4 regions of the Serratia sp. GW822-FHT06D09 genome follow, and region 2 is predicted to be linked to each of the others. Evidence: predicted binding sites of a transcription regulator. Region 2 holds the regulator's gene; each other region holds the start of a gene.
What was found. The regulator CRP, encoded in region 2, controls carbon source genes, mostly activating them, when cyclic AMP is high. The targets are predictions, from matches to a motif close to ATGTGANNNNNNTCACAT.

Region 1: idnO (gluconate 5-dehydrogenase) is a predicted target of CRP. The motif match lies at 2,179-2,196, and genes of this name have one in related genera.
Region 3: msrB (peptide-methionine (R)-S-oxide reductase MsrB) is a predicted target of CRP. The motif match lies at 5,943-5,960, and genes of this name have one in related genera.
Region 4: AC1RKG_RS16735 (PTS sugar transporter subunit IIB) is a predicted target of CRP. The motif match lies at 3,483-3,500, and genes of this name have one in related genera.

The regions. Positions count from the first base shown of each region.
Region 1 is NZ_JBXALO010000003.1:6,340-14,269, forward strand. It holds gene AC1RKG_RS07705 (MFS transporter) at 1-246, shown strand, start outside; gene AC1RKG_RS07710 (DUF1097 domain-containing protein) at 513-1,007, shown strand; gene AC1RKG_RS07715 (LacI family DNA-binding transcriptional regulator) at 1,009-1,992, opposite strand; gene idnO (gluconate 5-dehydrogenase) at 2,262-3,026, shown strand; gene idnD (L-idonate 5-dehydrogenase) at 3,051-4,082, shown strand; gene elaB (stress response protein ElaB) at 4,169-4,480, shown strand; gene AC1RKG_RS07735 (glycoside hydrolase family 94 protein) at 4,524-7,930, opposite strand, start outside.
Region 2 is NZ_JBXALO010000016.1:10,087-18,016, reverse strand. It holds gene AC1RKG_RS23715 (aminodeoxychorismate synthase component II) at 1-120, shown strand, start outside; gene argD (bifunctional acetylornithine/succinyldiaminopimelate transaminase) at 252-1,469, shown strand; gene AC1RKG_RS23705 (YccS/YhfK family putative transporter) at 1,494-3,569, opposite strand; gene crp (cAMP-activated global transcriptional regulator CRP) at 3,624-4,256, opposite strand; gene AC1RKG_RS23695 (OsmC family protein) at 4,636-5,043, shown strand; gene AC1RKG_RS23690 (phosphoribulokinase) at 5,080-5,949, opposite strand; gene AC1RKG_RS23685 (YheU family protein) at 6,101-6,334, opposite strand; gene AC1RKG_RS23680 (hydrolase) at 6,331-7,311, opposite strand; gene AC1RKG_RS23675 (LysE family translocator) at 7,431-7,930, shown strand, end outside.
Region 3 is NZ_JBXALO010000003.1:681,453-689,382, reverse strand. It holds gene sppA (signal peptide peptidase SppA) at 1-1,750, shown strand, start outside; gene ansA (asparaginase) at 1,844-2,860, shown strand; gene pncA (bifunctional nicotinamidase/pyrazinamidase) at 2,885-3,517, shown strand; gene chiD (chitinase ChiD) at 3,749-5,029, shown strand; gene AC1RKG_RS10970 (YeaC family protein) at 5,068-5,340, opposite strand; gene msrB (peptide-methionine (R)-S-oxide reductase MsrB) at 5,406-5,819, opposite strand; gene gapA (glyceraldehyde-3-phosphate dehydrogenase) at 6,168-7,163, shown strand; gene AC1RKG_RS10955 (D-hexose-6-phosphate mutarotase) at 7,244-7,930, shown strand, end outside.
Region 4 is NZ_JBXALO010000006.1:302,745-310,674, forward strand. It holds gene mutS (DNA mismatch repair protein MutS) at 351-2,906, opposite strand; gene AC1RKG_RS16735 (PTS sugar transporter subunit IIB) at 3,687-4,004, shown strand; gene chbC (PTS N,N'-diacetylchitobiose transporter subunit IIC) at 4,016-5,377, shown strand; gene AC1RKG_RS16745 (glycoside hydrolase family 1 protein) at 5,426-6,811, shown strand; gene chbR (transcriptional regulator ChbR) at 6,826-7,674, shown strand; gene chbG (chitin disaccharide deacetylase) at 7,828-7,930, shown strand, end outside.

The DNA of each region.
Region 1 (7,930 bases), on a different contig from region 2:
GCCTACGGGGCGATTTTTGTCGGCAGTGCCACCTTGGTGAACCTGATTTCACCGAAGGCCAGCCATGCGAGACTGATTTCACTGTTTTACGTAATCGCCTATATCGCCAACTGGGTTCCGATCCTGCTGGGGGCGGTTATCGACCATGCCAGCCTGCATCTGGCGGTCAATCTGTTATTTCTGGTCAGTGCCGTGGTTTGCTTATCTTTGAGCTTCATGGTGACCCGCGCGGGTTTCCCGCGCTGATACCCGCCGAGTTTCAGGTTGTCCGTCGGCAACGTGAAATTCGCAGGGTAGCTGAACAACGATTTTAGCCACGCAAGGTGGCGAACGATTTCCCTGGTGTTGTTGTGTGTCATTTCCAGCGTGCTAGTCACGCTGGTTTTTTTTTGTGACAAATTCCTCAATTCTGCAATTTCAGTATTTCTCATTACAAAATTTTTGTGATTTACATCACTTGAATTTGCCGATTTTCGCGTAAACTGCGCGCTTTCTTTGCTGCGGGTCAGTTTATGAACGTTCTTTTTGCCATTGCTGTGACTACCGGGATCCTCTCCGGCGTGTGGGGATGGGTGGCTGTTAGCCTGGGGCTGATCAGTTGGGCCGGTTTCCTGGGCTGTACGGCCTATTTTGCTTGCCCGCAGGGGGGGCTGAAAGGGTTGTTGATCAGCACACTGACCTGCTGCAGCGGGGTATTTTGGGCGATGGCGATCATTCACGGCAGTGAGCTGGCGCCCGGCTGGAGCCTGCTCGGTTATCTGCTGACCGGCGCGGTGGCTTTTCTGATGTGCATTCAGGCAAAGCAGCAGTGGCTGGGTTTTGTGCCCGGCACCTTTATCGGCGCTTGCGCCACCTTCGCCGGAGGAGGCAATTGGTCTCTGGTGACCCTTTCCCTGTTGGTGGGATTAGTGTTTGGCTACGCGATGAAAAACAGCGGCCTGTGGCTGGCGGCGCGCAGCGAAAAACCGAAACAGGCGGCCGCTGTTACCGAACATGTTAACCGCTGAGTTAAATGGTGCCGCCGAGTGAGATGCGGTAGTGCAGATCAACGCGCTCAATGCACGGCACCCCTTTAATGCGTTTCAACAAGATCTCTGTGGCCACCTTGCCGATATCAAACCTGGGTGTAATAACGCTGGCGATGCCCGGCGTGGTGGCTTTGCCGATATCCAGGCCGTGAAATCCCGACAAAGCGATATCCTGCGGAACCCGCAGCCCCAGCCGCAGACACTCCTGTAAGACCCCAACGGCCAGATCGTCATTGGTGCATAAGATACCGTCCAAATCCGGGTAAAGCTGCCGTGCCATGGCCAGCATGTCGGAGCCGACCGTCACCGACGAAACACGGTGCGGTGTGATTTGGCGCGGTGTCAGGCCCTGTTTTTCCATCGCCCGGCAGTAGCCCTGAAAACGTTTGGTGTCGCGCGCATCGGACATGGCGCCAAAATAAACCACCTGACGTTTACCGCTGGCGAGCAGCGCTTCGGTCATGTCGTAACCCGCCTGGAAGTTATCGAACCCCACGGCGATCCTTCCTTCCGGACCTTCCAGATCCATCACCTGCGCCACCGGGATTTTGGCGGCCGTCAGGTACTTTTCCGCCCGCAGAGTATGCTCCGAATCCGTCAGGATCAGCCCGGCGATCGGGTAAGCCAGCAGTTGGACGATATGCTCTTCTTCGCGCTGCCGACTGTAGTCATAGTTCACTACCAGCGTTTGGTAGCCCTGTTCCAGAGTGATGGATTCGATTCCGGCCAGCAGATCGGCGAAAATTTGGTTGTTGAACGAGGGGATCAAAACGCCAATGCGCGGCTTTTGCGTTGAGCGTGCTTCATCGCCGTCGGTAAAGTTAACTTCCTTCATCACCTGGGCAATTTTCTCGGCGGTTTCGGCCGCCACCTTTTCCGGCGTTCGCAGATAGCGGCTGACGGTCATTTTGGTCACGCCGGCGAGCAGCGCAATATCTTGCAGCGTGACGCGTTGGTTCTTCATTCTGAGGCCTTAACAGGGTGGGGCGGCGAAATCGCGAATAACGCCATGTTAACAAATCGATTTAGTGATAACAATCGACGACATAAAGTATAAAAATCTTATTTTTCAATGAAATGTGTTGAGTTTATTTCCCGCGAGATTGCGTGGCTTCACGTTAAAGGTAACAGGTTTTAGTAACACTGTTTTAAGTGATCGTCATCACGTTTTTGCCGGCGGCGATCCGCTGAGATAGGCACCTGTCTTATCTGAATGACTCTGCCGGGGACGTTATGAACAACTTATTTTCACTGGATAATAAAAAAGTACTGATTACCGGCGCTTCTCGGGGCATTGGTTTTCTGCTGGCGCGTGGGCTGGCGGAGTACGGCGCTCACATATTGGTCAATGCGACCACCGAAGAAAACGCCCAGCGAGCCGTTGAAGCACTGCGCCGTGAGGGCTTCCGCGCCGATGCCGCGGCCTTTGATGTCACTAACTCCCAGGCCATTCATGCCGCTATTGAGAAAATTGAGGCGCAAAGCGGTGGGATCGATGTGTTGATTAACAACGCGGGCATACAGCGTCGCCACCCGTTTACCGAATTCCCGGAAAAAGACTGGGACGACATTATTGCCGTCAACCAGAAGGCGGTATTTATGGTGTCACAAGCCGTAGCCCGCCATATGGTGCAGCGTCAAAGCGGTAAAATCATCAATATCGGCTCGATGCAGAGCGAACTGGGCCGCGACACCATCACCCCCTATGCCGCTTCCAAAGGGGCGGTGAAAATGCTCACGCGCGGCATGTGCGTAGAGCTGGCGCGCTACAACATTCAGGTCAATGGTATTGCCCCGGGCTACTTCAAAACCGAAATGACTCAGGCACTGGCGGACAACCAAGAGTTTACCGCCTGGCTGACCAAGCGTACCCCGGCTGCCCGTTGGGGCGATCCGCAGGAGTTGATTGGCGCGGCGGTGTTCCTGTCGTCCAAAGCCTCTGATTTTGTCAATGGTCACCTGCTGTTTGTCGATGGCGGAATGTCGGCCGCGGTATAGCCGCCTGCTTATGAGAATATGATGATGAAAATTCAAACCCAATCCTGCGTGGTCAACGGCAAATATGACGTGGCGGTAGTGGAGCAGGAGGTTGAGTACCAGGGCCACGGCACGCTGGTGAAAATCACCCGTGGTGGCATCTGCGGATCAGACCTGCATTATTATCAGGAGGGTAAAGTCGGCAGTTTTCAGGTGCGTCAGCCGATGGTGCTGGGCCATGAGGTGATCGGTGAAGTGGTCGCCAGCGACACGGCTCGCCTGCCCGTGGGCCAGAAAGTGGCGTTAAACCCCAGCAAGCCCTGCGGGCAGTGTAAGTATTGCCGGGCGGATCAACAAAACCAATGTACTCAAATGCGCTTTTTCGGCAGCGCGATGTACTTCCCACATGTTGACGGCGCTTTTACCCAGTACAAGGTGGTTGATAGCGCGCAGTGCATTGCGTTCGACGCCAACTGCGACGAGAAGGTGATGGTTTTTGCCGAGCCGCTGGCGGTGGCGATACATGCCGCCAGCCAGCCCGGTGAAGTGAAAGGGAAAAAGGTATTTGTGTCCGGCGTCGGCCCGATAGGCTGCCTGCTGGTGGCGGCGCTGAAGGCGTTGGGCGCCGACGAAATTGTCTGCGCCGATCTCAGCCCGCGTTGCCTGGATATCGCCGGAGAGATGGGGGCATCCCGCTGTCTGCACGCCGGCAATGACGATTTCAGCAGCTATCAGCAGGAAAAAGGGTACTTTGATATCGCTTTTGAAGTCTCCGGCCATCCACTGTCGTTGCAGCGTTGTCTGGAGGTCACCCGCGCCAAGGGGACGGTGGTGCAAGTCGGTATGGGAAGCAGCTTCCCGGATTTCCCGCTGATGCTGTTGATCGCCAAAGAGCTGAATCTGCTGGGATCCTTCCGGTTTGTTGAAGAGTTCGCCCTGGCGGTGACGTGGTTGGCCGAGGGAACAGTCAATCCGCTGCCGCTGCTGTCCGCCGAGTTTGACAATCGTCAACTGGCTGAGGCGCTGACGTTTGCCGGCGACAAGAGCCGGGCCGCCAAAGTCCAACTGGTGTTCTGATTTTAGCCATCAGTCTGATGGCGGGGATCGACGATCCTTGTCTATAGTTAAGGGCCGTTTCATTTTTTAAACACGGAGAACTTACCATGGCGAGAAATACGGATGCGGATCAAACCACGCTCGATGACGATCTGAGAATGCTGAGCGACACGCTGGAAGAAGTGTTGAAGTACTCCGGCGATCGGGCCGATCAGGCCTATATCGATATCAAAGCTCATGCCGAAGAGGCATTGAGTGAGGTCAAGTCGCGGTTGGCTGACACCACCGAGTCCTACTATGCGCGTGCCAAGGACGCCGTTTGCCGAACCGACGGATACGTGCGTGAAAACCCCTGGTGCAGCGTAGGGATCGGTGCCACGGTTGGCCTGGTACTGGGCTTGTTGCTGGCGCGTAAATAACGGCTTGTAGACGTTGGGCGCGGCACCCGCCGCGCCCCGATATTTACTGCCCCAATGTCACTTCCACCTGATGGATTTTGCCATCGTCTACCAGTGTTATCACGGCTTCCGACTGTTTTTCACCGTCGACGCTGACCTGCGCCGCGCCTTGCCCCTGACGAACAACCAACCGATATTCGCTGCTACCCTCCCGGTAGTTAAGCGTCACCTGTGGCCAGTCCGCCGGCAGGCGGGTATTGACGCTCAGCCGATCGCCATGGCGTTTCAGACCCAGCAGTGACTCGAGGATCAGCCGATACATCCAACCGGCAGAGCCGGTATACCAGCTCCAGCCGCCGCGACCGACGTGCGGCGCCACCGCGTAAATATCGGCGGTAACCACATACGGCTCGACCTTGTAGCGTTCCGCCGCGGTACTGTCCAGGCTGTGATTGATCGGGTTGATCAGCGCCATCAGTTCCCAGGCGCGCTCGATATTGCCCATTTCGGCGAAGGCCATCACCGCCCACACCGCGCCATGGGTATATTGTCCGCCGTTTTCCCGCACGCCAGGCAGATAGCCGCGGATATAGCCCGGATTCGGGCCGTTGCCGTCAAAAGGCGGCGTCAGCAGTTTGATCAGGCCGGCCTGGTTGTCGACCAGGTGTTTATCCAGCGACTGCATGGCTTGCAGGCTGCGCGGCGCATCACCGGCACCGGACAGCACTGACCAACTTTGGGCAATGGCGTCGATACGGCACTCCGCCGACTGATGAGAGCCCAGCGGTTCCCCGCTGTCGAAATAGCCCCGACGGTACCATTCGCCGTCCCAGGCATGGTCACGCAGATTATTGCGCAGCGTCTCGGCCTGTTGGCGGCACAGCGTCGCCAGTTCGTCGTCATGACGCGTGGTTGCCAACTTGCCGTAACGCTGCAGGATATGGAACAGGAAGAAGCCAAGCCAGACGCTCTCGCCACGCCCCTCCAGGCCCACCATATTCATGCCGTCGTTCCAGTCACCGGCTCCCATCAGCGGCAGACCGTGTTCGCCGAAGTTCAATCCGTGTTTTAACGCCCGGACGCCATGCTGATACAAGGTTTCTTGCGTTACGCTCTGCGCCGGTTGTTCATAGGAAGACTCCTCGCCGGGTGCCAGTTTGCGCGCCTCCAGATAGCCCACCTGTTCATCCAGGATGCTCCGATCGTCGGTGGCGTCCAGATAGTGGCAAATGGCCAGCGGCAACCACAAATAGTCATCCGAACAGCGGGTGCGCACGCCGTTGCCCTGCGGCGGATGCCACCAGTGTTGCACGTCGCCTTCGACGAACTGGCGCGAAGCGCACAGCAGGATCTGTTCCCGCAGCCGTTCCGGGGCGGCGTGAGTCAGTGCCAAAGTATCCTGCAGTTGATCGCGGAAGCCAAAGGCACCGCCGGATTGGTAGTAACCGCTGCGCGCCTGAATACGGCAGGCAAGGGTCTGGTACAGCAGCCAGCCATTGGCCAGTAAATCGACGGCCGGTTGCGGCGTCCCTATCTGCACTTTGTTGAGAATACCGTCCCAGTGCGCAGACACCTGTTGCAACTCATCCTGCAGGTTGTCCTCCTGGAGGTATTTGTGCAGCAGCGCTTCGGCTTCTTCGGCGTTTTGCCCCAACCCGAGGGCGAACACAAAGCTGCGTTGATCGCCGTCGATCAGGCTGATGGCCGACTGCACCGCGCCGCACGGATCCATACCGGCGCCGACTTTGTCAGACAGGCGCCGCAGTTTTAGCACCGCCGGATTGGTCAGCGAACCATTACGACCGATAAATTCACGCCGGTCGCCAGTGAGCGAACAATGCGCCCCCGAGACGCCGAAGAACGCGGTGCGATCCGATCCGTTGCCCCCATAGTGGTTGGTCGCCAGGATACCGCAGCCGTTTTCAGACGAAGCCGCCTGGGTGACGATATGCATGGCCGACTTTTGCCGCAGATCGCCGAGGATAAACTCCACATAACCGGTAGCCGAGAGCTTGCGGGTGCGTCCTGAGGTGTTGGTCAGCGTCAGCAGGAACAGTTTTACCGGGGCATCTTTGGCCACCAGCAGGGTGAACTGGCTGTCGATGCCGCTTTCGCGGTGATCGAAAACGCTGTAGCCGAAACCGTGACGGGTCAGGTAATGGCCCCGGCCCCGGGCGGGCAGCGGGGTTGGCGACCAGAAATGGCCGTTCTCTTCGTCGCGCAGGTAGAAAGCTTCGCCGCTGCGGTCACAGATGGGATCGTTGTCCCAAGGCGTGAGACGGTATTCGTGGGCGTTTTCGTACCAGGTGTAGGCTTGGCCGCTTTCCGAAACCACCGAGCCGAACATCGGGTTGGCCATCACGTTCGACCAGGGCGCCGGGGTGATCTTGCTTTCGTTCATCGCAATCACATATTCGCGGCCATTCTCCGAGAAGCCGCCGAGGCCGTTATAGAACTGCAGCGCGGCAATGTCGGGCAACTGCGGCGAATGCAGGTTGCGCGGCAAATTATCCACCGTCGCCAGTTTCGACGAGGCGGTCACCGGCGACAGCGGTTGCTGCAGGATCTGTGGCAACTGCAGGCGCTGGTTGAGCTGCTCGGTTAAACCGCCGCGTCGATCGTCGAGATAAATACGCGCGACGCTGAGCAGCAGACGATGATCTTCCGGTGACATATGTTCGCTGGTGCGTACGAAGATGCCGCCCGGCTTATCGGTTTGGGTCGACTCCATGCCGGCGGCGATCAGGCCCATGATCTGGTTTTGCAGATCCTGACGGTAGCCGCCGATGTCTTCGTTGAGGATCACCAGATCCACCTGCAACCCTTTCAGACGCCAGTAGTTGTGCGCCTGGATCAGTTGCCGAACCAGCTCGATGTTTTCGCCGTCGGTCACGGTCAGCAGCACAATCGGCAGATCGCCGGAGATTGAATATCCCCACAGCCCAGACTGGCCACGGCGGTTGTTAATGATTTCGCTGCTGGCGGCGCGCATTTCCTGCGCCGGGAAGACCACCGCGCTGGCCAGACGATTGAACAGGTTGGCGTCATCCTCATTGGCGTTCAGTTGACGCAGTACCACCTGGCTGTGCGACCAGGCCAGTTCAAACACCCGGTCTGCCAAATGGCGATCGCGGTATTTTTCCAGCATCGCCAGGCTGCTGGCGCGGTCTTCACTGACGCCATAGAAGATATCCAGTGTGAGCGGTACATTTGGTTCCAGCACCACGCGCTGACGGATAGCGATGATCGGATCAATGACCGGTCCGGCGCTGTTGCTTAACGGGGTATTTTGATACAGCGCCTGCGGATTGGCTGGGGTGCGGCCGCGGCCGATAAATTTGGCGCGGTCGGTTTCGAACGATGTCTGGCTGGTGCGGCCTTGCACCGTCATCATGTGCAGTAACCACGGGCATTTTTCTTTCGGTTCGCGCGGGCGGCGGTGGCACAAAATGGCGTCTTGATCCGGCAACA
Region 2 (7,930 bases):
CGCGATGAGATCATGGGCATCCGCCACCGGCAGTTGGCGCTGGAAGGGGTACAGTTCCACCCAGAAAGCATCCTCAGCGAACAGGGGCATCAGCTGTTGGATAATTTCCTTAAAAGTTAATTGCTTAGATTTTTTTTAGTCGCCAAGGTGATTTGCGTTTGCCCTTTAATGGTTTTTTATGCATATTTTGTGATTATATTTTCATTCAATTGCCATTAAAAAACTGAGTTACTTTCAGGGTGGACCCCATAATGACCGAAAAATCTGCAGTAACCCGCAGCACCTTTGATCAGGTTATCCTGCCTGTTTATGCACCTGCTCAGTTTGTCCCGGTCAGGGGCAAAGGCAGCCGCGTATGGGACCAGCAAGGGAAAGAGTACATCGATTTCTCCGGCGGCATTGCGGTGACGGCGTTGGGGCACTGCCACCCGGCGTTGGTTGAGGCGCTGAAACAGCAGGGCGAAACCCTGTGGCATACCAGCAACGTGTTCACCAACGAACCGGCGCTGCGCCTGGCGACCAAGCTAATTAACGCCACCTTTGCCGATCGGGTGTTTTTCGCCAATTCCGGCGCAGAGGCTAACGAAGCTGCCTTCAAACTGGCGCGTCATTATGCGATTACCCGCCACAGTCCGTACAAAACCAAAATCATCGCGTTCTATAACGCGTTTCACGGCCGCACGCTGTTTACCGTCTCCGTCGGCGGACAGGCCAAATATTCCGACGGCTTTGGGCCGAAACCGGCCGATATCGTACACGTACCGTTCAACGATTTGGCCGCGGTGAAAGCGGTGATGGACGACCATACCTGCGCGGTGGTAATGGAGCCGATCCAGGGTGAAGGGGGGATTACCCCGGTAGACGCCGACTTCCTCAAGGGTGTACGCGAACTGTGCGACCAGCATCAGGCGCTGCTGGTATTCGACGAAGTGCAAAGTGGCATGGGGCGCAGTGGCAAACTGTTCGCCTATATGCACTATGGCGTGACGCCAGACATCCTGACCACCGCCAAGGCGCTTGGCGGTGGTTTCCCGGTTAGCGCGATGCTGACCACCGAAGAGATTGCCTCGGTGATGCAGGTGGGCACCCATGGCACCACCTACGGCGGCAACCCGTTGGCCTGCGCGGTGGCGGAGGCGGCGCTGGACGTGATCAATACGCCGGAAGTGCTCAGTGGCATTGAACTGCGTCATGGACTGTACGTGCAGGCGTTAAAGCAGATTGGCGAGAAATATGGTGTTTTCAGCGACATTCGCGGCATGGGGCTGCTGATCGGTGCCGAATTGACGAAAAATCACCACGGTAAGGCGCGTGATTTCCTGACTGCCGCCGCTGCACGCGGGTTGATGATCCTCAATGCCGGGCCAAACGTGATCCGTTTTGCGCCTTCGCTGGTGGTAGCAACCGAGGATATTGACGAAGGGATGGCGCTGTTTGAGCTGGCCGTGCAGGACGTGATTGGCGCTTAATGCATAAGGGCACCGAGGGTGCCCTTATTGATCGCGCAGTTTGCGCTTCAGCCAGATGCCATGGTGCGGACGCTGGCGCCAGGCCAGTGACGAGATGGTGTGCATGACGCTCAGGTGGGACAAAATCCGCCGCAGATGGCGTTCCATTTCAGTCACCGGCATATCCGGCTGCAAATCCGGTGGCTGCATAATGCCGTTGCCACTGCTCGGCCCGTCGTATTCAAGCCGCTGCTGACAGCTTTGCAGCGCGATTTCACAAGACTGCAGATACTCCTCCGCCAGCTTTGGCGTCAGCATATAGTGCTCGCGCGCCAGAATGGTCATCGCATTCAGGTGTTCGACAATAAACTGGCTGTGCGTAACCCACAGGCGCATATCTGCCAGGTAGCTCGATTCAAAACCCGGCTCCTGCATCGCCTGATTGAGTGAGGTGAACAGCGCGTTGTGCGCCTGATTGACCTGCATGCGGGCATAAGCCAGCGCGCTGGGATCGGGTTCTTGCTCTTCCAGCAACAGGCGCAGCGCCTGTTGATCGTTTTCCAACGCCTGATGGGCGTTCTTGCGTAGCAGACCGCTTTGCCACTGTGGCCACAGCCAGATGGTGCTGCCGAACACCAGTACGCAGCCGATCAGCGTGTCGATCAGGCGCGGCACCAGGAAGTGGGTGCCGTTCAGTGCCAACAGTTGCAGGGTGTAAACCGCCGTCACCGTAAAGCCAATTACCGCCAGCCCGTAATTTTTACGTGAAACCAGATAGGCCAGCAGCGTGATCACCAGCATCACGCCCAGCGTCTCAGCCTCGGGCAGTTGCAGCTGCAGTAATCCGGCGGCAATCACCAACCCAACCAAGGTGCCGAGCGCACGGTGCTGGATGCGTACCCGGGTGGCGTTGTAGCCGTTTTGGCTCACCAGCATGATGGTCAGCAAGATCCAGTAAGGTTTTGGCAGATTGAAAATCATGCCCAGGCTGCTGCCCGCCGCCAGGGTGACTCCCAGCCGAGCCGCATTGCGCAGGGCGTTGGATTTGAACGACAGGTAACTGACCAGCGCGGGCCAGAATGGCAGACGGTTTTGATTGGCCATCAGATCGCGTCGGTAGAGTGGGTGCTGGGTGCGCAGCAGGCGGGCGATGCGGCTGAAGTGGTAATAACAGAATTGGCCGACCGGGTTGTCCGGGTGCTGCGCCGCCACTTTTTCCAGGGCTGCCAACTCATGGTCCATGTTGAAACGCTGAGAATGCTGATGATAGAGGATATCGTGCGCTACCGTGCGCAGCCGATTGGCAATCACCTGTGCATTGCGGCGGATAATGGCTTCGGCCTGGCTCTGCTCTACCAGTTTTTGGACCTCTTCCGGCAGGTGCAGGCTGACGGTGATGTGTTCCTGCAAATCCAGCGCGACCTGAAAGGTGCGTTGCAGGCGCTTTTGTTCGAGATTGCTGGCATGGGGCAGAAAATTAAGCTGCTGATACAGCAAGGTGATCAGATCCATGACCTTTTGCTGGCGCACCAGCAGCGGTGGTAAGGCGGTCTGCGGATCGGTGTGCTGGGTCAACAGCGAATATTTGGCTTCGAAGTAGTCCGCCAGCTCCAGATAGAGCTGATTGAGCGACTCGCGCATCGGTTGCTCTTTCCACAGCTTGAACCAGAACCAGGTAAACAGGCCGTACCAGGCGGTACCCACGATATATAACACCGGCGCGTGCCAAAGCGGCACCGTACCGGCCATGCTGAGAGAGAATATGGCGGCAACCAGCGCGGCGGGCAGCAGGCGGGCGTGCAGTGGGCTGATTTCGCCGCTGACGCCAAGCAACAGTGCCAGGCCGAGCATCAATGCGGGTAGCGGCACTTGCCACAGCAGTGCCTGTTGCAGCAGCAGGCTGCTAAGCGCAAAGAGCGAACCCCCGACGATCAGGCGTTTAAAGAAGCGTTTGTGGGGCGTGTCCAGCCCGGCGATGTTACAGCAGGCGGGAACCAGGGAAAATAGCAGGCCGTATTGCAGTTGGCCGATCAACAGCCCGAGCAGAACCGGCAGGCACAGCACCAGCGTTTGTCGCAGTGCATAGTTGACTTCCGGATGATAAATCAGTCGGCGCCACATGATAAATCGGGGCATAAAAAAACGGCGCGAATTATCGCGCCGTTTTTTCAGTGATTAACGGGTGCCGTAAACGACAATAGTTTTGCCGTGAGCGGAGATCAGGTTTTGATCTTCCAGCATTTTCAGAATACGACCCACGGTTTCACGAGAGCAACCGACGATCTGGCCAATTTCCTGACGGGTGATTTTAATCTGCATGCCATCCGGATGGGTCATGGCATCAGGCTGTTTCGCCAGGTTCAGCAGGGTTTGCGCGATGCGGCCCGTAACGTCCAGGAAGGCGAGGTTACCCACTTTCTCAGAGGTTATCTGCAGGCGGTTTGCCATCTGGGCAGACAGGCGCATCAGGATGTCCGGGTTTACCTGGATCAGCTGGCGGAATTTCTTGTAGGAAATTTCAGCCACTTCACAGGCGGTCTTCGCCCTAACCCAGGCGCTACGCTCCTGACCTTCTTCAAACAATCCAAGCTCGCCGATGAAATCCCCCTGGTTAAGGTAGGACAGGATCATCTCTTTACCTTCTTCATCCTTAATCAGCACCGCGACGGAGCCTTTGACGATGTAGTAAAGCGTTTCGGCTTTTTCACCTTGGTGAATCAGCGTACTTTTGGATGGATATTTGTGGATATGGCAATGAGACAGGAACCATTCGAGAGTAGGGTCTGTTTGCGGTTTGCCGAGAACCATTCGCTGTTATCCTCTGTTGTTATCGCTGCCTTGTGTCACAGGGGTCAGAGTTCCCTGTAAAACGTGCTGTCGCCGTTGTTTTAATGGTGGCTATCAGCAGGTTTTGAGGCGTGTCATAAATATACGCTGTCGCTCTAGCATATTAACTTGCCGGGAGAGCTGCAAGCTACATTCTGTTAACATACCGGTAAAGGAGCCTTTCCCTGGGAGTTTCCCTGAAATCAGTGTCCCGGAAAGATTTATTGCGGCTCTGTTTGTAGCACAGAGTGAGGCGGGTGTCTCGTGTTGTCTCGCTTCAGCATGATTAGCATCAGGTTCCGTTGCCAGTTTCTATGCGAAAGCGTACTCTGATTTTAAGAAATTAACCGGAGTGACCAGCATGCAGGCAAGAGTTAAGTGGGTGGAAGGGTTGACGTTTCTGGGTGAATCCGCGTCTGGCCATCAGGTATTGATGGACGGCAACGCCGGCGATAAAGCACCCAGTCCGATGGAAATGGTGCTGATGTCAGTAGGGGGCTGCAGTGCTATCGACGTGGTGTCGATCCTGCAAAAAGGACGCAACGACGTGCGTGATTGCGAGGTGAAACTGACCTCTGAACGCCGCGAAGAAGCGCCACGGTTGTTTACCCACATCAACCTGCATTTTATCGTGACCGGCAAAGATTTGAGCGACAAGATCGTGGAACGTGCGGTCAACCTGTCAGCCGAGAAGTACTGTTCGGTTTCACTGATGCTGAGCAAAGCCGCCAGCGTGACCCACAGTTTTGAAATCCGCGACCTGGCGTAACGGATAAAGGGGCGCGGTTGTACCGCGCCCCGTAGATTACTCGATTTTTTTTCCTTCCAGCAGTCGCTGCACCAGCGGCGCCATGATCAGTTCCATCGCCAGCCCCATTTTGCCACCCGGCACCACCAGCGTATTGATATGCGAGATAAAAGATCCCTGCAGCATTGCCAGCAGATAAGGGAAGTCGATCTGGTCCAGCCCGCGGAAGTGGATCACCACAAAGCTCTCGTCCAGCGAAGGGATAGCCTTGGCGGCGAACGGGTTGGAGGTGTCTACCGTCGGCACCCGTTGGAAGTTGATATGGGTACGTGAAAACTGCGGCGTGATGTAGTTGATGTAGTCTTCCATTGAACGAACCACCGAATCCATTACCGCTTCGCGGGAGTGGCCGCGTTCACCGGTATCGCGGATCAACTTCTGGATCCATTCCAGGTTCACGATGGGTACTACGCCGACCAGCAGATCGACGTGTTTGGCCACGTCGATGTGTTCGGTCACGACGCCACCGTGGAGCCCTTCGTAGAACAACACATCGGTCGGTGCCGGCAAGGCTTCCCATGGGGTGAAAGTGCCGGGAACCTGATTATAGGGTACCGCTTCATCGTAGGTATGAAGATACTTGCGTGAGCGACCGGTGCCGTTTTTGCCGTAGTCGAGAAAGCTTTGTTGCAGCAGGCCGAAGTCATTGGCTTCGGGGCCGAAATAGCTGATATGGCGGCCGAGATCGCGCGCTTTGCGGATCGCCGCGTCCATTTCCGGCCGGGTGTAGCGGTGGAAACTGTCGCCTTCCAGCTCGGCGGCGCGGATGTTCAACTGCTGAAAGATTTTACGGAACGCCACGCTGGTGGTGGTGGTGCCGGCCCCGCTGGAGCCGGTCACTGCGATAACGGGATGTTTGGCGGACATGGTGGTAGGTCACTCCGTGTTAAATGCGCAGGCGTCAGATATGATTATTGGTCTGTTTGACGCCCTTTCGCCAAGGGCAAAATTCCGCGCGTTGGTTTGCAATAATCCATTGTTACCTGATTTTTTCCGTCAGTCATAGAACCGATCGCCACTAAATTTCTTCCTGCCCGGCGCGGAACTGGCCGCGCGGCATAATGTTGACGGTCTCATGCAGTTCTGACCAAACCAGCAGCACCTCGCCGTTTTTCAACTGGCGGCGCACGTCTTCCACTTTCTGTTCCAGCGAGCGTTCGTGCTCGCCGTAGTCGGTGCCTTCGCGTAACACAAAGGACTCGATCAGGCTGTTTAGGGTCTCAGTTTCCAGTTCTTTCCAGGGGATAATCACGTGGTTGTGTCCAGATAAGGGGAAAGCCAGGATGGAATACGGTATTCCAGCCACATTTGGGGGTGTTTCAAGGTGCCGCCGACAAAACCGACGTGGCCGCCAAACTCGGTCAACTGATACTCAATGTTGTGCGGCAGCGAGGTGACCTCGGGGATCACTTCGTCGGTCATAAAGGGATCGTCTTTGGCATGGATGATCAATAACGGCGTCTGGATCGCCGGCAACAGCGGCAGGGCGCTGCAACGGCGATAATAATCACTGGCGTCGCTGAAGCCGTGAATGCGCGAGGTAATGGCGTCATCAAAGTCGCGGATCCGGCGCAACGCTTTGAGCTGCGGCAGCTTGAGTGGCAACGTGTCAGGGTAGTGCAGCAGCTTGCGGGTGGCATTTTGTTTGAGTTGCCCAAGCAGATAGCGCTGATAAACGCGCGAAAAGCCTTGTTCCATACGCCACGAACAGGGCTCCAGCATCAGCGGTGCCGAAACCACGACAGCCGCCTGCAGCAGACTGTCCGCCCCCTGCTGTGCCAGGTAGCAGGCCAGCATGTTGCCGCCGAGCGAGACCCCGACCGCGGCGGTGGGGGCTTCACCGTAGGTTGCGCGCAGCCACTGCAGAAAGAAACGCGCATCTTCCGTTTCTCCGGAGTGATAGATGCGCTGCTTGCGGTTCGGCACGCCGCTGCAGCCGCGAAAATGCATCACCACGCCAAGCCAGCCTTTTTCACGCCAGGCGTTGAGTTGACCGTGAGCGTAGGGGCTGTAGAAATTGCCTTCCAGTCCGTGGAACAGCACCACGCGCGGCTTGCCGGCAGCCTGAGCCGGATCTTCGCTCCAGGCGAGATCGACAAAGTCGCCGTCGGGCAATTCCAGCCGTTGCCAATGTGGTTTTAGCTGCACGCGGCGGCGCACCAGCCTTGGCAGCAGCGTCTGCAGATGCGGATTACTGGCCCCGGTCAAAGGGCGAAAGGATTCATGCATAACCTGAGTAAAAATCTTATTGGCGGCTATTGTGGGATTAATAGTGCGCTGTTAGCTTCACTATCCTGAACTGACAATAATACTGCAAAAAATCACCCTGGGTGAGGAGCACCCACCTCATGGAACCGAGTTTATTTCTTTCGATGTTAGGCTTCCTGTGGGTCGCCGCAATCACGCCAGGCCCTAATAATATGTTGCTGACCACCTCCGGCGCCAATTTTGGTTTTATGCGCTCGCTGCTGTTGATGATAGGCATCATGCTGGGGATGCAAAGTATATTGCTGCTGGTGGCGTTCGGGGTCGGCAGCCTGATCCTGGTTTATCCTGCGCTGCACCTGGTGCTGAAAATCCTCGGCAGCCTGTACCTGTTGTGGCTGGCGTGGAAAGTGGCCACTGCCGCCTATGAAAAGCTGGAGACCGACGTGGCGCCGCCCAAACCGATACGCTTGTATCAGGGCTGGCTGTTGCAGTTCCTTAATCCCAAGGCCTGGCTGATGGCGCTGGGGGCGGTGGCCAGTTTTAGCCTGGCAGGCGACAGGTACAACACGTCGATTGTGGCGATCTCGCTGGGCATTTTGGTGGTGAATATCGTTGCCGGGGTGATTTGGCTCGGCTTCGG
Region 3 (7,930 bases), on a different contig from region 2:
GGTTGGGGTTGGCATCTATCTTTCATTCCAGAGCGCAACCACCCCTGCCGTGCCTACTCGCGGTGCGTTACTGGTGGACTTGAGCGGCGTGGTCGTTGACCAACCCTCGATGAACAACAAAGTGCGCCAATGGGGCCGTGAACTGCTGGGTGCGTCCAGTAACCGTCTGCAGGAAAACTCCCTGTTTGACGTGGTTGACAGCATCCGCAAAGCCAAGGACGACAAAAACATTACCGGTATGGTATTGCAGTTAAATGATTTTGCCGGCGCCGATCAACCTTCGCTGCAATACATCGGCAAGGCGCTGCGGGAATTCCGCGACAGCGGGAAACCGATTTTCGCCATTGGCGACAGCTATAACCAGACGCAATACTATCTGGCCAGCTACGCCAACAAGGTTTATCTGTCGCCACAGGGCGCCGTCGATCTGCACGGTTTCGCCACCAACAATCTTTACTACAAATCCCTGTTGGAGAAACTCAAGGTCACCACCAATATCTTCCGCGTGGGCACCTATAAATCTGCGGTAGAACCGCTGATCCGTGACGATATGTCACCAGCCGCCCGTGAGGCCGACAGCCGCTGGATTGGCGGGCTGTGGCAGAACTACCTGGATACGGTAGCCGCCAACCGTCAGATCACCGCGCAGCAACTGTTCCCCGGTGCGGCGGGCGTGTTGACCGGCTTGCAGGCCGCCGGTGGCGATACCGCCAAGTACGCGCTGGACAATAAACTGGTTGACGAGCTGGCTTCCCGCACCGTCATTGAGAACCAACTGATCAAGACTTTCGGTTGGGACAAGCAGGCGAACGATTTCAACGCCACCAGCATCTATGACTATCAGCCAAAAGCGGCGCCAGATCAGGGAGGCAAAATTGCCGTGATCTTCGCCAACGGCGCGATCATGGACGGCCCGCAGACGCCAGGCACCGTTGGGGGTGACACCACCGCCGCGGAACTGCGTCAGGCACGACTGGATCCGGCGATCAAAGCGGTTATCTTCCGGGTTAACAGCCCAGGGGGCAGCGTCAGCGCTTCTGAAGTGATCCGCTCCGAACTGGCCGCAGTACGCGCCGCCGGAAAACCAGTGGTGGTTTCCATGGGCGGTATGGCGGCATCGGGCGGTTATTGGGTCTCTACGCCGGCGGACTACATCATCGCCAGCCCGAGCACCCTCACCGGCTCTATCGGCATCTTCGGGGTGATCAACACCTATGAGCAGACGCTGGACAGCATTGGCGTGCATACCGACGGTGTGGCCACCTCGCCGCTGGCGGATCTGGCGGTGACCAAGGCGCTGCCACCAGAGTTCTCGCAGATGATGCAGTTGAACATCGAGAAAGGTTATCAAAACTTTATCGATCTGGTCGCCAAGGCCCGCAAAATGACGCCGCAGCAGGTTGACCAAATTGCTCAGGGGCACGTGTGGTTGGGCAGCGATGCCAAAACCAACGGTCTGGTCGATCAGTTGGGCGATTTTGACGACGCGGTGAAAAAAGCGGCCGAACTGGCGCAGTTGAAACAATGGCAGCTTAACTGGTTTGTCGATACGCCAAGCCTGACCGACATGGTACTCAGCCAGTTTGGCGTGTCTATTCACGCCATGCTGCCGGCAGCCATTCAGTCAATGCTGCCTGCGCCGCTGGCGTCGGTAGCCATGGCGGTAAAAGAACAGCCGGGTTTGTTCAACAACCTGAACGATCCGCAAAACCGCTATGCCATCTGTTTGACCTGCGGAGAAGTCCGCTAACAAATTAATCCTCAGCCCGGCACCCGCCGGGCTTTTTTTCTGCGCTTATCCCCCTATAATTCAGCCCATCATATTTCTGTTAAAACAATGACCATGCAAAAGAAATCGATTTACGTCGCTTATACCGGCGGTACCATCGGCATGCAACGCTCCGATCACGGCTACATCCCGGTGTCCGGTCACCTGCAGCGCCAACTGGCCTTGATGCCTGAGTTTCACCGGCCGGAGATGCCGGACTTCACCATTCATGAATATGCGCCGCTGATCGATTCCTCCGATATGACGCCGGAAGACTGGCAGCATATCGCCGACGACATCAAAAAGAATTACCACCTCTATGATGGCTTCGTGATCCTGCACGGTACCGACACCATGGCCTTCACTGCTTCGGCCCTGTCGTTCATGCTGGAAAACCTGGCCAAGCCGGTGATCGTCACCGGTTCGCAAATTCCTCTGGCTGAACTGCGTTCCGACGGTCAAACCAACCTGCTGAACGCGCTGTACCTGGCCGCCAACCATCCGGTGAATGAAGTCAGTCTGTTCTTCAACAACAAACTGTTCCGCGGCAACCGTACCACCAAGGCGCACGCTGACGGATTCGACGCCTTTGCCTCGCCTAACCTGCCGCCACTGCTGGAAGCAGGGATCCATATCCGTCGCCAGAACGGTATCGACAGCCCGGTCTGCAACGGTGATCTGAAAGTGCATGACATTACCCCGCAGCCGATCGGCGTGGTGACGATTTATCCAGGGATCTCCGGCGCGGTAGTCCGCAACTTTTTGCTGCAACCGGTGAAAGCCTTGATCCTGCGCTCTTACGGCGTGGGCAACGCACCGCAAAAAGCGGAGCTGGTTGATGAATTGCGCGACGCTTCCGAACGCGGCATTGTGGTCGTGAACCTGACCCAGTGCATCTCCGGTCGGGTGAATATGGAAGGCTACGCCACCGGTAACGCGCTGGCCCATGCGGGGGTCATCAGCGGTTTCGACATGACGGTGGAAGCCGCCTTGACCAAGCTGCATTATTTGCTGAGCCAACCGCTGACGCCGGAGCAAATCCGCAGCCAGATGCAGCAAGACTTGCGCGGTGAACTAAGCATCAGTGGTTAACCCTAACCCCAAGACGGAGTCGCGATGAAAACAGCCCTGCTGCTAATCGATTTGCAAAACGATTTTTGCCCCGGCGGCGCACTGGCGGTGACAGACGGCGATGCCGTGATCGCCGTAGCCAATCGGGCAATAGAGGCCTGCAACGCGCGGGGCGAACCTGTAGTCGCCAGCCAGGACTGGCATCCTGCCAATCACCGTAGCTTTGCGGTAAACGCCAACGCACAGGTGGGTACGCTGGGTGAACTGGAGGGGTTGCCGCAGGTGTGGTGGCCGGTGCACTGCGTACAGGAAAGCCCAGGTGCCGAGCTTCATCCGCAATTAAACCAACGGGATATCGTCGCCGTATTCCGTAAAGGTCAAAATACGGATATCGACAGCTACAGCGCCTTCTTCGACAACGGGCATCGCTCACGCACCGAGTTGGACCGCTGGTTGAAAGCTCATGACGTGAGCCATTTGGCCGTGATGGGGCTGGCAACCGACTACTGCGTCAAATTCAGCGTCCTGGATGCTCTCGCGCTGGGGTACCAGACCTCGGTAATTACCGACGGCTGTCGCGGCGTTAATTTGCAAGCTGGTGACAGTCAGGAAGCCCTTCAGGCCATGCAGCAGGCTGGTGCAAAACTCGTTACCCTGTCACAATTCATCGAACGATAATGCGTCGGGTGCTGATGGCACCCGCCCATTCCCCCACCGACAAATCTCGACATCGCTCACATTCCGACCATTCTCCTGTGATGACATCTTGTTCGCGTGCAGCACTTTTGCTGTTATGACCGCTGATGCTCTGGCATCAATCAGTTATACGCATCCGGGGCCCATTGAGCCCGGCTTTATGTTACCGCCTGAGGCGGTTTCGGGTCGGCCTTGCCGACCAAAGGAGATAACATGGTTTTCACCCGTAAACTGCTGCCTTTGCTGGTGGCGGTGCAGTTTGGTATGGCTGGTGCCGGCATGGCGCATGCCGCCTCTTACCTCTCCGTCGGTTATTTCAACGGCGGGGGTGACGTTACCGCCGGTCCAGGCGGTGACATCAACAAGCTGGACGTCACGCAAATCACCCACCTCAATTACTCCTTCGGCCTGATCTACAACGATGAGAAAGACGAATCCAATCCGGCGCTAAAAGACCCGGCTCGCCTGCACCAGATTTATCTGTCACCTAAAGTGATGGCCGATCTGAAGCTGCTGCCGGTATTGCGTAAACAGAATCCGGAGTTGAAAGTGCTGCTGTCCGTCGGCGGTTGGGGTGCTCGCGGTTTTTCTGGTGCGGCGGCAACGCCAGAGAGCCGGAGCGTATTTATCCGTTCGGTGCTGGACGTCATCAAGCAGTACCAACTGGACGGCATCGATCTCGACTGGGAGTACCCGGTTAACGGCGCCTGGGGGCTGGTCGAAAGCCAACCGGCGGACCGGGCCAACTTCACAGTGCTGCTGAAAGAACTGCATAGCGCCCTGAATAAAAATAAATTGCTGACCATCGCCGTGGGTGCCAACGTCAAAAGTCCGCAGGAATGGGTGGACGTCAAAGGTATTGCGCCCTACCTCGATTACATCAACCTGATGACCTACGACATGGCGTACGGCACTCAGTATTTCAACTCCAATCTGTATGATTCCAAACAGTGGCCGACCGTCGCGGCGGCCGATCGCTACAGCGCCAATTTTGTCGTGGATAACTATTTGGCCGCTGGACTTAAACCGGCGCAGTTAAATCTGGGCATCGGTTTTTATGGTCGGGTACCCAAACGCGCCACTGAGCCCGGCATCGACTGGGACAAAGCCGACGCAGAGAAAAACCCTGTCACCCAACCCTATTTCACCGCGCGCGAAACCGCCGTCTTCAAATCACTGGGGTTGGACCTGACCAAAGACAGCTACTTCAAATATAACGATATCGTCAGCAAGCTGTTAAACGATCCACAGCGGCGCTTCAGCGCCCATTGGGACAGCGATGCCCAGGTTCCCTATCTGACGATGAAATCCGCCGAGGGCAAACCTTTATTCGCCATTTCGTACGAGAACCCACGCTCGGTTGAGCTGAAGGCTGATTACATCAAAAGTAAGGGATTAGGGGGCGCGATGTTCTGGGAATATGGCGCAGACGACAATAACCGGCTCGCGCATCAACTGGCGGAATCGCTGGGGATCAACGGCGGGAAAGGCTAAACCCACGGGGCGATGTCACTATCGCCCCGTTATTCGATTTACTGCGGTTTCAGCTTAGCCAAGGGTTCAGCGATAAACTGCTGTTTCAGCTCTTGCTTGCTCTTCATCACAATCTGGCCGTCGGTGCCGATACTCATGTGTTGCGGATCGGCATTGTGCAACGACTGCCACAGCATGACCGCCTGCAGGCTGTTTTCTTTCTGTTCCGGAGTCAGGGCTACGCCATCCGGCCACTTGCCCAGCTCAACGGCCAATACCAGCCGTTGATAGATTTCCGGCGTCATGGCGGCAATCAGGTCTTTCACATCCATCAGGGCTTTTCCTTACTCGTGCAAGAATAATTAGCTGAATCGATTTTTCTAACAACGTACTAGCTCTAGCCAGCCGTTTTCTCACCGTTCTCACCGTCGGTAAAACTGAGCGACGCCGAGTTAACGCAAAAACGCTCGCCGGTCGGCTGCGGGCCGTCGGGGAATACGTGGCCCAAATGCGCGTCACAGTGACCACAGCGGATCTCAACGCGATGCATATTATGTGAATTATCATCAAGATAACGAATCGCATCGTCAGATACCGGCTGATAGAAGCTCGGCCAACCACAGCCGGAGTCGTACTTGCTGTCTGAGTAGAACAGCGGGTGGTTGCAGCACAGGCAATGGTACACGCCCTCGCGTTTGTTGTGCAGCAATTTGCCGGAATACGGCGCCTCGGTACCACGTTCCTGAGTCACATAACGTTGGATTTCATTCAGTTCCGTGGCCGGATGGTCAGGGGTTGTCTCTTTAGCCATTTGTGCGTTTCTCTGAATGTGGATAATGTCAACGAAAACAATGAGTAATAATAACAAAAAATTAACAACACTGCAGCGCTTTTTGGCCTAAACTGTAGCCCATAAAGGTCACGTCGCGGCAATATGTGATACCGATCACATATCTTATATGGACTGACTTTATACTTGGCGGTTTGACCCCATATTACGGATGAGGCCGAACGCAAACGGAACGTGCAATAAGCGCTCAAACCAGGCTGCGAGGTTTGATTTGCAGCAAGTATTGACACGATTCCGCTTGACGCTTGGTAAGGTTTTTGTAATTTTACAGGCAACCTTTTATTCACTAACAAATAGCTGGTGGAATATATGACTATCAAAGTAGGTATCAACGGTTTTGGCCGTATCGGTCGCATTGTTTTTCGTGCTGCTCAAGAACGTTCTGACATCGAAATCGTTGCAATCAACGACCTGTTAGACGCAGAGTACATGGCTTACATGCTGAAATATGACTCTACTCACGGCCGCTTCAACGGCACTGTAGAAGTTAAAGACGGCCACCTGGTTGTTAACGGCAAAACCATCCGTTGTACCTCAGAAAGAGATCCGGCTAACCTGAAGTGGAACGAAGTCAATGTTGACGTCGTTGCAGAAGCAACTGGTCTGTTCCTGACTGACGAAACTGCACGTAAACACATCGCTGCAGGCGCTAAGAAAGTTGTTCTGACTGGCCCATCCAAAGACGACACCCCAATGTTCGTTATGGGTGTGAACCACAAATCTTACGCTGGTCAGGAAATCGTTTCTAACGCTTCTTGTACCACCAACTGCCTGGCACCACTGGCTAAAGTTATCAACGACAAGTTCGGCATCGTTGAAGCGCTGATGACCACCGTGCATGCAACTACCGCAACTCAGAAAACCGTTGATGGCCCGTCTCACAAAGACTGGCGCGGCGGCCGCGGCGCATCTCAAAACATCATCCCTTCTTCTACCGGTGCTGCTAAAGCAGTAGGTAAAGTTATCCCAGAACTGAACGGCAAACTGACCGGTATGGCGTTCCGCGTTCCTACCCCGAACGTTTCTGTGGTTGACCTGACTGCTCGTCTGGCTAAACCTGCTTCTTACAAAGAAATCTGTGCTGCTATCAAAGCTGCATCTGAAGGCGAGCTGAAAGGCGTGCTGGGCTACACCGAAGACGAAGTGGTTTCTACCGATTTCAACGGCGAAACTCTGACTTCCGTATTCGATGCCAAAGCCGGTATCGCTCTGAGCGACACCTTCGTGAAACTGGTTTCTTGGTACGATAACGAAACTGGTTACTCCAACAAGGTTCTGGATCTGATCGCTCACATCTCCAAATAATGGATTGATGCCAAGCTGATGATGAGGGCGACATTTTTGTCGCCCTTTTTTTGTTTCTACGGCGAACAAAAGGCCAACCGATGAACGAAAAAATTTTCACCCTACCCGTTACTCAGCAAATTTCTCCTTATATCAGCCAACGGCAACTCGACGAACTGCCCGTGGTGGTGGTTTCCCACCCGAAAGTGCGTGCGGCTATCACGCTGCAAGGCGCGCATCTGTTGGCCTGGCAACCCAGCGGTGAAAAGCCGGTCATTTGGCTGAGTAACAACACGCCATTTAAAAAAGGCAATGCTATCCGCGGCGGCGTCCCCATTTGCTGGCCCTGGTTTGGTCCGGTGGCAAAACCTTCACACGGTTTCGCCCGCAATCAGCCCTGGAGTCTGACGGCGCATGATGAAGATGATAACGGCGTCATTCTGACCTTCACGCTGAAAGACAATGAGCAAACCCGTAGCCTGTGGCCACACGCCTTTACGCTGATTGCCCGCTTCAAGCTAGGCGAAGAGTGTGAGATAGAGCTGGAGTCCCACGGTGATTATCAGGCCACTGCGGCGCTGCATAGCTACTTCCAGATCGGGGACATTGAACAGGTTAAGGTAGCCGGCCTCGGCGTGCCTTATATCGATAAAGTCGCTGGGGGCGCCGAAGCCAAACAGACCGGTGACGTGACCTTCGTCGGCCAGACCGATCGGGTTTATACCCAGCCGGAGGCCTTTAGCCTGATCAAAGATGCGGCGCTCCAACGCACCATTGAGGTTCATCAC
Region 4 (7,930 bases), on a different contig from region 2:
GAATGCTTTATTGATTTAAATACATGCAGCTATAGCGGTACTGTTTTAAAAGAATTTTAATAACAGCGTGGTGGTGCAGAGCACCGTAGGAAAGGTTGTGCTGTCTCCAATGCAGTAGCAGTGGGCGATCCCACATTATCAACTGACTGGATATATTGAGACCTAATTATTCGCTTCGACTTGCATCACGTCCAATTGATTATTTTAATTAATACACATTGGCTAATAGTCATGGCGAATCAAAAAGAGGATATGAAACATTGTTACTTTCATTGTGTAACAATAACGATAAACCTTATTAAATAAAAACGGTGAGCGTGATGCTCACCGTTTGCCGTTTATGCGTCGAGTTAGACCATATTCTTCAGGCGGTAAATCCATTCCAGCGCCTGGCGCGGAGACAGTGAATCCGGATCCAGGGCCTCAAGCGCTTCAACCGCCGGAGAGGTTTCCTCGTTCAGCAGCGTCATTTGGGTGGCGTCAACGGTACCGCTGGCGGTGTGGTTGGAGATGGCTTCCAGTTCACGCAATTTCTGGCGCGCGCGTTTGATCACTTCACGTGGCACCCCGGCCAGTGCGGCAACCGCCAGCCCGTAACTTTTGCTGGCGGCACCGTCCTGCACGCTGTGCATAAAGGCAATGGTGTCACCGTGCTCAAGCGCATCCAAATGCACGTTAACCACGCCTTCCATTTTTTCCGGCAGGGTGGTCAGCTCAAAGTAATGGGTGGCGAACAAGGTCATGGCCTTGATGCGGCTGGCCAGATTTTCGGCGCAGGCCCAGGCCAGGGATAAACCGTCATAGGTCGAGGTGCCGCGGCCAATCTCGTCCATCAGCACCAGGCTGTGTTCGGTGGCGTTATGCAGGATATTGGCGGTTTCTGTCATCTCCACCATAAAGGTGGAGCGGCCGGAGGCCAGATCGTCCGCTGCACCTACGCGGGTAAATATGCGATCGACCGGGCCAATGACCGCCTTGCTTGCCGGCACGTAGCTGCCGATATGGGCCATCAGTACGATCAGCGCCGTTTGGCGCATATAGGTGCTTTTACCGCCCATGTTAGGGCCGGTGATGATCAACATTCGGCGTTGGGGCGACAGTGACAGCGGGTTGGAAATAAAGGGTTCGCTCAACACCTGCTCCACCACCGGGTGGCGACCCTCGGTGATGCGCACGCCAGGCTGCTCGCTCATGGTCGGGCAGGCGTAGTTCAGCGTTTCGGCGCGTTCAGCCAGGTTGGCCAGCACGTCCAGTTCCGCCAATGCCGCCGCGCTTTGTTGCAATTCACCCAGATGCGGCAACAGCAAATCGAACAGCTCTTCGTACAGACCTTTCTCGATGGCCAGCGCTTTCCCTTTAGAGGTCAGCACCTTGTCTTCGTACTCTTTCAATTCGGGAATGATGTAGCGTTCGGCGTTTTTCAGCGTCTGACGGCGTACGTAATGGATCGGTACCAGGTGGCTTTGCCCGCGACTGACCTGAATGTAATAGCCATGAACACCATTGAAACCGACCTTCAGCGTATCCAGCCCCAGTTTTTCGCGCTCGCGGATCTCGAGACGGTCGAGATAGTCGCTGGCACCATCGGCCAAGGCCCGCCATTCGTCCAGCTCACTGTTGTAGCCGGGAGCGATAACGCCACCGTCGCGAACCAGCACCGGCGGGGCTTCCACCACGGCGCGTTCCAGCAAGTCCTGCAGTTCATCAAACTGACCCACCTGGGACAGCAGGTGCTGCACATGCGGAGTATTTACGCCTTTTAACAGCGCATGGATATCCGGTAACTGCTGGAAGGCATGACGCATGCGTGCCAGATCGCGCGGACGTGCGCTGCGCAACGCCAGACGGGCGAGGATACGTTCCAGATCGCCGACCTGACGCAAAGAAGGTTGCAGTTCAGCATACAGATCCTGCAGTGCACCGATGGCTTGCTGACGATCATTCAGTACCTTGATGTCACGAGTAGGCATATGCAGCCAGCGCTTAAGCATGCGGCTGCCCATGGCCGTAACGCTGTGATCGAGGATCGCCGCCAGGGTGTTTTCAGTGCCGCCGGACAGGCTCTGGGTCAGCTCGAGGTTACGCCGGGTAGCGGCGTCCATGATGATACCGTCCTGTTGACGCTCCATGGTGATGCCACGGATATGCGGCAATGAGGTGCGCTGGGTATCTTTTACGTACTGCAGCAGGCAGCCAGCGGCACGCAGTGCCTGATGGGCCTGTTCAACGCCGAAGCCGGTAAGATCGCGAGTGCCGAACTGCAGGTTAAGCTGCTGACGGGCGGTCTCCGGTTCGAATTCCCACAGCGGGCGACGACGCAGACCATGGCGCTGTTCAATCAGCGACATCTGTTCAAAGGTTTCGGGATAAAGCAGTTCGGCGGGGTTGGTGCGTTGCAGCTCGGCCGCCATGGTCTCAATATCTGCTGGTTCGGCAACGCGGAAACGGCCGGAGCTGATATCCAGCGTCGCGTAACCAAAGCCACGTGCGTCTTGCCAGATGGCGGCCAGCAGGTTGTCCTGACGCTCCTGTAGCAAGGCTTCGTCGGTGATGGTGCCAGGCGTGACAATACGCACCACTTTGCGCTCAACCGGGCCTTTACTGGTGGCCGGATCGCCGATTTGTTCGCACAGGGCAACGGATTCGCCAAGCTGCACCAGTTTGGCTAAATAGTTTTCCACCGCATGATGGGGAACGCCGGCCATGGGAATAGGCTCCCCTGCTGAGGCACCGCGTTTGGTCAGCGAGATATCCAGCAGTTGGGACGCGCGTTTGGCATCATCATAGAACAGCTCGTAAAAGTCGCCCATGCGGTAGAACAGCAGGATCTCGGGATGCTGAGCCTTGAGGCGCAGGTACTGCTGCATCATCGGCGTGTGTGAATCGAGCTTGTCGGTGCTATTCATAAGATTACTGTTTCCAATCCATTGAATTTGAAATGAGTTTTGACGTTGTTTTTCATCATTAGGTATCACGCCGTGTTACAAAAATCACGCCTGCAGGCGGTCGCAGGGCGAGGTAAAGCCATTGATCAAACCAGTCCCAAACGGAACGGAGGGCGCTGCGGCTACCGACGATGGGGATCAATAAGCTTTTATACCGACGCTATACTAGCCCAGCGGGCAATCCGCTGTCACAGGTAAAAATGGGGAGCTTTACGCAAACTGGGGTTGTAATGAACGAAAGGCGTTACAATCCCCGTTCTGGCTCTAAAAACCAAGCGTATCTGCTCAGAAATCACCCCATTCCCATCCGTTTTTCCTTCGGTCTCGACGCCTTCCCTTGATGACCAGTTCTAATCAAGGGCGAACTATTCTGTGCTCACTTATCCCCCGTTGCACGATCCCGCGAGAAGAATAATCCATAAATACCCTGCATGTTTATAACGTATTGTTTATAATTGGTATTTGTTTATTTTAGATGAATTAATTCGGTAATTTAAGGTTATTTGTGAGCCCGGTCACACTAATTTTTTATGCAAAATGTGAAGAGGGTCAATCTGGAAGGTCAAGGAGAGACGGTTCTTTACGCCGATGGCTTACCGGTCCGCTCCGATGCCTCCGTATACTGTTCGCAACCAGGGCAGAGCAACGGAAATTTTCATAAGGAATGTGCGCGAGGCAATCGCTATTGCATCTGGCAAACAAATGACACGGGGCTTTTTTGATTATCTTGAGGGATTGGGTATGGAAAAGAAAAAAATCTATCTGTTTTGTTCTGCCGGTATGTCGACTTCTCTGCTGGTCTCAAAAATGAAGGCGCAGGCCGAGAAGTACGAAGTGCCAGTGATCATTGCCGCTTATCCCGAAGCGCTGGCAGCGGAAAAGGGCGCAGAGGCAGATTTGATCCTGCTGGGGCCACAGATTGCCTATACGTTAGCCGAAGTACAAAAACAGCTGCCCAATAAGCCCGTCGAAGTGATCGATTCCGCTTTATACGGCAAGCTTGATGGCCTTGGGGTGTTGAAGGCCGCGGTCGCCACCATAAAAAAAGCTAACCAATAAAGGGGTCTGCCGTGAATACGTTAATTGCCTCGTTGGAAAAGGTCATACTGCCCTTTGCCGTGAAAATTGGTAAACAGCCCCATGTTAATGCCATCAAAAACGGGTTCATTCGATTAATGCCGCTGACGTTGACCGGGGCGATGTTCGTTCTGATCAACAACGTATTCCTCAGTTTCGGCGAAGGCTCGTTCTTCTTTTCATTGGGGGTACGGCTGGATGCGTCCACCATTGAAACGCTAAACAGCCTGAAGACCATCGGTGGCAGCGTTTATAACGGCACCCTGGGGATTATGTCCCTGATGACGCCCTTCTTTATCAGCATGGCTTTAGCGGAGGAGCGTAAGGTTGACCCGCTGGCGGCCGCGCTACTGGCGGTTGCCGCCTTTATGACGGTAACGCCGTTCAGCGTCGGTGAGGCTTATGCCGTCGGTGCTAACTGGCTTGGCGGCGCCAACATCATTTCCGGCATGGTGATCGGCCTGGTGGTGGCGGAGATGTTTACCTTTGTGGTGCGCCGCAACTGGGTCATCAGCCTGCCCGACAGCGTACCTTCTTCCGTGTCTCGCTCGTTCTCCGCACTGATCCCCGGGTTCCTGATCCTGTCGATCATGGGCGTGATTGCCTATTGTCTGACGCTGTGGGGAACCAACTTCCACCAAATCATCATGGACAGCATCTCGGCTCCGCTGGCGAAAATGGGCAGCGTGGTCGGCTGGGTGTATGTGATGTTCTCCTCGCTGCTGTGGTTCTTCGGGGTGCATGGCTCGATGGCGCTGGCCGCGCTGGACAGCGGCATCATGACGCCATTCGCGTTGGAAAACGTAGAGCTTTACAACAAGTATGGTTCGGTCGAAGCCGCCGTTGCCGCCGGCAAAGAGTTCCATATGTGGGCGAAACCTTTCGTCGACTCTTATATCTATCTGGGCGGGACCGGGTCTACGCTGGGGCTGATTATCGCCATCTTTATCGCCTCGCGCCGTGAAGACTATCGCCAGGTCGCCAAGCTGGCTACCCCGTCGGGCATCTTCCAGATTAACGAACCTATCCTGTTCGGCCTGCCGGTGATCATGAACCCGGTGATGTTTATCCCGTTCATTCTGGTTCAACCGGTATTGACGATCATCACCACGGTGGCCTATTACACCGGAATGATCCCGCCTATCACCAACATTGCGCCCTGGACCATGCCGGTAGGCCTGGGGGCGTTCTTCAACACCAACGGCAGTATCGTCGCCATGTTGCTGAGCTTCTTCAACCTGGGCGTGGCGACCTTGATTTACCTGCCGTTTGTGATGATATCCAACAAGGCGCAGAGCCAGATCGATCAGGCTACCGAAAGCGAAGAAGACATCGCCAAGGCGCTGAAATTCTAACTGTCAGTCTGGGGCAGCCTTTGCTGCCCCGGTTTTAGGGGCGTTTGGATGAAATATCAATTTGCTGACGATTTCTGGTGGGGAAGTGCGACCTCTGCGCCGCAGTCGGAAGGGGCCTCTGCACGGGATGGCAAAAGTCAGAACATCTTCGATTACTGGTATGACATTGCGCCAGAACGCTTTCATCATCAGGTCGGTCCGTCCGAGGCATCCACCTTTTATGACCGTTTCCAGCAAGACATCCTGCTGTTAAAAAAGCTTGGGCATAATACCTTCAGAACCTCTATTTCCTGGTCACGGCTGATCCCGGACGGGGAGGGCGAGCTGAACCCGAAAGCCGTCGCTTTCTATAACGCGCTTATCGATGGCCTGCTGGCTGAGGGCATTACGCCATTTATCAACCTTTACCATTTCGACATGCCGATGTGCATGCAGCGAAAAGGCGGCTGGGAAAGCCGGGCGGTGGTGGAAGCCTATGCCCGCTATGCCAAAACCTGTTTCAGCCTGTTCGGCGATCGGGTCACTCATTGGTTTACTTTTAACGAGCCGATTGTGCCGGTCGAAGCGGGCTATCTGAACGACCTGCACTATCCTTGCGTGGTTGATTTTAAAAGGGCAGTCGCGGTGGCTTACCACAGCGTGCTGGCCCATGCCAAAGCGGTGAAGGAGTTCAGGGCGTTGGGCCACCAAGGCGCGATAGGCATTATTTTGAACCTGAGCCCGACCTATCCGCGTTCGAACAGCCAGGAAGATGGCGTGGCCGCCCATCATGCGGATCTGTTGCTGAACAAAAGCTTCCTTGATCCTGTGACCAAAGGGCGTTATCCGCAAGATTTGGTTGATTTACTGCGCGCCAATGATTTGTTGCCACAAACGGCACCGGAGGACGCACAGCTGATTGCCGACGGCGTGGTGGATATTCTGGGCGTCAATTACTATCAACCGCGCAGGGTTAAAGCGAAAGAAGGCTACCGGGCCGACGCACCCGTGACGATGCCGGAAGATCTGTTCAGCTATTACGACATGCCTGGCCGCAAGATCAATCCGCATCGGGGCTGGGAAATCTATGAAAAAGGGCTGTATGACATCCTGATGGATCTGAAGGAAAACTACGGCAACATTCCCTGCTATATTTCAGAAAACGGCATGGGCGTAGAGGGTGAAGAGGCATTTATCGGCCCTAGTGGACGGGTGGAGGATGATTATCGAATCGACTTTATCCGCGATCATCTGAAATGGCTGCATCAGGCGCTGTCGGAGGGTTCCAACTGCAAAGGCTATCATTTGTGGACCTTTATCGACTGCTGGTCCTGGCTTAATGCCTACAAGAATCGCTACGGGTTAGTTCGGCTGGAGCGGGAGAGCCAACAGCGCACGTTGAAGAAGAGTGGCTATTGGTTTGCCGAGACGGCCCGGCAGAACGGCTTTGATTAACGGGAGCGCATGCGATGTCTGAGAACCTGGTTTCGCTGAATGCGAACGACGTTAAGCTGATTCGGGAGCAGGATTTCTTTAACTGCAAAGATTTTCATTTGTTCATTTATAACAAGGTGGAAAGCGCCACTGGGCTGCATCAGCATGACTACTATGAGTTCACCATCGTCCTGAGCGGCAAATGTTATCAGGAGATCAACGGCAAGCGCGTGCTGCTGGAACGGGGCGATTTTGTCTTCATCCCCATTGGTTCGCGCCATCAGAGCTTTTATGAGTTCGGCGCTGCGAAAATCTTCAACGTGGCGGTTGGCAAGGTGTTCTTCGAAGAGAACTATTTGCAGCAGTTGCCACGCTGTTTTGTCGCCTCCCAGGCCTATAGCCTGAAGAATGAATTCCTGGCTTATATCGAGTCGGTGGTGGGTTCCCCCCAGTTTCGCGAGGATGATTTTGCCGAATTCCTGGAAACGCTGACCTTTTATATCATCAGCCGCATTCGTCACTATAAGGAAGAGAGCGGCGAGGGGGACGATATCCCGCAGTGGCTGAAAAACACCCTGGCCGGCATGCATGATAAAGCCATGTTTGGTGAAAAGGCGCTGCTCAATATGGTGGAGTTGTCGGGAAAAACGCAGGAGTACCTGACCCGGGCGATGCGACGCTATTACCATAAAACGCCAATGCAGGTGATCAATGAAATCCGCATCAACTTTGCCAAAACACAGCTTGAAGTCACCAACTATTCGGTTTCGGATATTGCCTTCGACTCTGGCTATGGCGACGTGAGCCTGTTTATTAAAAACTTTAAGAGACTCACCGAAGTGACGCCGGGTAATTACCGAAAAAAGTTCTACGGCCCTGTTTAGGGCCGCTCCCGATAAGCATTAACGCCGATATTCCGAATGCCTTTCAGGCCGCCAATAGCCTGATGAAATAAATTTCTTTGCTTAAGCGAAGGGGAATTGCCGTACCTGACGGACGGTATTCCCTTGCCAAAAATTTGTTAAATGGATGCCAAAATGGAAAAGTTACTGATAGTGAATGCCGACGATTTTGGTCTGAGCAAGGGACAGAACTATGGGGTGATTGAGGCGTTTCACTATGGGGTGGTCACTTCAACCA